2 regions of the Leptolyngbya sp. AN02str genome follow, and region 2 is predicted to be linked to the other one. Evidence: riboswitches for the same ligand, from Rfam matches in the RefSeq annotation. Region 2 holds a riboswitch; the other holds the start of a gene.
What was found. Region 2 has a riboswitch for thiamine pyrophosphate ahead of ACQ4M4_RS24110 (sodium:solute symporter family transporter). Riboswitches for the same ligand answer to the same signal wherever they lie in the genome.
Positions count from the first base shown of each region.

Region 1: linked by a shared signal. The riboswitch ahead of thiC (phosphomethylpyrimidine synthase) and the one ahead of ACQ4M4_RS24110 (sodium:solute symporter family transporter) in region 2 are both predicted to bind thiamine pyrophosphate.

Region 1 covers NZ_JBNXVR010000006.1:161,189-163,387, reverse strand. The annotation lists gene thiC (phosphomethylpyrimidine synthase) at 1-1,011, opposite strand, end outside; TPP riboswitch at 1,023-1,124, opposite strand; gene ACQ4M4_RS06740 (hypothetical protein) at 1,183-1,392, opposite strand; gene ACQ4M4_RS06735 (response regulator transcription factor) at 1,576-2,199, shown strand, end outside.
Region 2 covers NZ_JBNXVR010000045.1:54,418-56,616, forward strand. The annotation lists gene ACQ4M4_RS24105 (hypothetical protein) at 268-672, opposite strand; TPP riboswitch at 832-928, shown strand; gene ACQ4M4_RS24110 (sodium:solute symporter family transporter) at 1,261-2,199, shown strand, end outside.

The sequences.
Region 1 (2,199 bases), on a different contig from region 2:
GTAGCACAGCATTGCTGTCCCGTACCAACCTGCCATCGCCGCCCCGATCGCACTGGAAATATGGTCATAGCCCGGTGCAATATCCGTAACTAGCGGCCCTAATACATAGAAAGGCGCTTCAGAGCATTCCTCCATCTGTTTCCGCACATTGAACTCGATTTGATCCATCGGCACATGGCCTGGGCCTTCTACCATCACCTGCACATCCTGCTCCCACGCTTGACGGGTGAGTTGGCCTAGCGTTTTTAGCTCCGCCAGTTGTGCCGCATCCGAGGCGTCATGCTGGCAACCGGGACGCAACGAATCGCCTAAGCTAAACGATACGTCGTATTTCTTGAAGATTGCGATGATGTCATTGAAGTGGGTATACAGTGGATTTTGCTGGTGATGATGCAGCATCCACCGGGCCAAAATACCGCCACCACGAGACACAATTCCTGTAAGCCGACCCTTGACCAGCGGCAAATGCTCAATCAGAATCCCCGCATGAATAGTCATGTAATCCACTCCCTGTTGGGCGTGCTTTTCAATGACGTGCAGAAAGTCTTCGGGCGTCAGGTTTTCTACCCTGCCATGCACTTGCTCTAACGCTTGATAAATGGGGACTGTACCAATTGGTACAGGAGACGCTTGAATGATCGCTGTGCGAATCTCGTCCAGGTTGCCACCCCCAGTCGATAAGTCCATCACAGTATCGGCACCGTATTTGACCGCAAGATGCAGTTTGGCAAGTTCTTCTTCAATTCCTGATGAATTTGGAGATGCCCCAATATTGGCGTTGACCTTGCATTTCGAGGCAATGCCAATTGCCATAGGCTGCAAATTGATATGGTTGATGTTCGCAGGAATAATCATGCGCCCCCGGGCAACTTCGGAGCGAATCAGCTCAGCGGGAAGGTTTTCCCGCTGGGCTACATATGCCATCTCCTCTGTCACCACGCCCTGACGCGCATAGTGCATTTGAGACACATTGCTGTGTCCACGACGCTGAGCAACCCAGTCGTTTCGCATATTATTTAGTTCCTTCAAGTAAACAGCTTCCCTCCGCCGGTATTAGCCGGACTCAGGTTCTAAGGGTGTAATCTCAGCCTGGACTGAACGCTCAGGCACCCCTAGCTTGTGGGTGATTGTATCACCAATGACAGTTGAGTTTGCAACCAACGTGTTGGTTAAGCCTTGTTGCTAGGTTGCAACATGAGTGAGAGCGATCGCGATCGCTCTAGAAATGCGATCGACAGCTTTATGCCAATCCCTCGTTTCCTCGTCAAAAAGCGCACCAAACCCTGACAGAGAATTTGATTGAGAGGCTTTGCCCATGCCACAATCGTTCATCTTGGCTGCTGGATCAGGCGGCAACCGTAAAGCAGCCCTTAGCGATTTCGAGCCCGACATAGGCCAGAACATGAAACTAGAGTTATAACTAATGTATCTATTTGTAGAGTTTTTCTTGCCAAAGGTGCATAATCAACAGAAAAACTATGGTAGGTTCCTTAAGATCTTGGGGTAAAACTTCTAAAACTTCAATTAGATTTAACCTGATCTGCGTAAAACCTTTGTTGAGATAAAACCATTTAAATGCCTCGGATTCTTGTCATTGATGACGATATTGCGATCTCTGAATTGGTCGCTGTCAACCTTGAAATGGCTGGGTACGACGTTAGCCGCGCGACTGACGGAGTCAAGGGTCAAGCCTTAGCGCTGCAACTGATCCCCGACTTAATTATGCTCGACCTAATGTTACCCAAAGTCGATGGGTTTACGGTGTGCCAACGTCTCCGTAGAGATGAGCGAACCGCCGACATCCCCGTGCTGATGCTGACAGCACTGAGCCAAACCCAAGACAAAGTGGAGGGGTTTAACGCGGGGGCAGATGACTATCTCACCAAGCCTTTTGAGGTAGAAGAGATGCTGGCGCGGGTGCGGGCGCTGCTGCGCCGTACTGATCGCATTCCTCAAGCGGCAAAGCATACGGAAATTCTTAACTTTGGCCCGCTCACCTTGGTCCCAGAGCGCCTAGAAGCGATTTGGTTTGATCACACCGTTAAGTTGACACACCTTGAGTTTGAGCTGCTCCATTGTCTGCTTCAGCGGCATGGACAAACGGTGTCTCCCAGCGAAATCTTGAAGGAAGTGTGGGGCTATGATCCCGACGATGATATTGAAACAATTCGGGTTCATGTGCGGCACTTGCGCACTAAG
Region 2 (2,199 bases):
TTGGACGTAGGTTGCAGGTAGACCACGACCAATCATTTCACAACCCAACCCCACACCCAGAAGAGATTGGAACAGGCCTGTGCTTCATCTTGATAAACCGAGTTTGATCTCTATGCTCGATCTCTAAAAGCTCTCCTCAATAAATGGGACCTCGTGAGCCTTCCCACATGATTTTTCACATGATGAAAAGGCCCACGAGGTCCAGTTTTGCAAATTTGAGCTGGCTAGATGGCCTAAGACCAGTTATTTGTTGGCTAAAACGCCGATTTATCGCTTCCGAATATCTTTTGCCATGTTGCGGAACATGTCCATGCTGGTATCGGTACGACGGCGCTCAGCGGTTTGATCTTGAGACTGAGTGGCAGGAGCACTCGGCTGGCTGGTGGTGCTATTGATGAAAGTGGGCGCACTAGGAGCAGATCCATTCATAGATGGGGTGCCCGGCTTCACAACCCCCATAGAAGAGACTTGAACAGTTTGCTCAAACTCTCCGCCGTTACCAATGGTTTTGGGAAATGTGCGGCGGACGGCTTTTGCCGTTCTCATGTAATCGATGTTGCCGTAGGTTTTTGCATCGTCTGCGTCTAAGAAATAGGCGCGGACTTTTTCACCTTTGGCAGTGGGAGCTGCCTGGTCATTTTTCTTTCCGAGAAAGCCAAAAAATCCTGCCATAAATCTTGCTGGGTGTGTCTTTTACATTCATTAACCTTTATGTTAAGTCTTTTGAAGCGTGTTTTGGTGTTACAAATACGACGAGTTGCTACGAATTTTTACTTGAATTGTGGATTGAGGGCGATCGCCAAAAATCTTGTACCGAAAGTGATATTCTATTCATCAAGCTAGGGGTGCCTGAGCGATCGGGCTGAGATTATACCCTTGGAACCTGAGTCTGGTTAGTACCAGCGGAGGGAAGCATTGATTAGAGCTAACTCTAAAGCAATGGTGTCCGCATCATGTAGCAAGCAACCGCACTCTTTCGTTGAGGAGTGAACGATTGGTTGCGGCTTCTCATTTCAGCAAAAGGTAAGAGAACCTATGCATATTGCACGGGTTTGTGCTGCTCTGGCTTTTTTGCTGTTGGCGCGATCGCCTCACCTATCAGATTCCATTGACTCTCATCAACACACCACTCGCCACCTCTGGCCAACGTTTCTAGAACACATGCAGTTTCACTACAGGCTTGATTGCGGCCTTAATTGCAGCCTTAGCTGCAGCCTTGATACTGCGCTCGTTCTAATTTTGCTTTGAGGAAGGGAAGCTATGCCGATTGGAGCCGTTGCTCTATTAATTACCCTGGTTACGGCTGGAGCCTTTGCGCTCATTGGTTTTTTACATGCCAGCAAGCGCATCATCACGCTGGAGGAGTTTGTTTCTAGCCGAAACCAGTTTGGGAACTGGATGACGTTTGCCACGCTGGTAGCATCGGCCATGGGCGTTTGGATCTTGTTTAGTCCTCCCGAGGTTGGTGCCACCAGCGGAGTTGCCGGCATTTTGGGCTACTGTCTTGGTTCCGCAGCACCGATCGCCCTGTTTATTCAAATTGGGCCTCGCATTCGCCAACTCATGCCCAATGGCCACTCGTTGAACGAATTCGTTTTGTATCGATTTGGCCAGCAAATGTACGGGCTCACGCTGGCCATTATTGTGTTCTACATGTTCGTGTATTTAACAGCGGAGCTAACGGGCATTGCCAAAGCTGTGCAAATTTTGGCCGACGTGCCGTTGGGATGGACAGCCCTGCTCGTTATGGCAGCGACATTTGTGTACACAACCTATGGCGGCTTAGCAACCACTATCTTCACGGATATGGTGCAGTTTGTGGTGATTGTGCCGTTACTGCTGATTAGCCTGACGGTTACGATTTTGGCGCTTGGGGGCTTGGGCCCTGCATTGCAGCCTATTCAGCAAAATGCACCCGAGCTTTTATCATTCAGCAATCTTCCCGGACTCAAGTTTGGAGCCACGTTATTTATTGCAGTTCTGGTTGCTGAAATTTTTAATCAAGGCAACTGGCAACGCATCTATGCTGCACGCAATAACCAAACTGTTCGCACTGCGTTTCTGGCTTCATCGCTGATTATTCTACCCATGCTGTTTGTTGCAGGTAGTTTGGGCATTTTGGGAATGCATTTTGGTTTTAACAGCGATCAAACATTCTTTTCGCTGATTCAACAACTCCAGCTTCCATTTTGGTTCTTT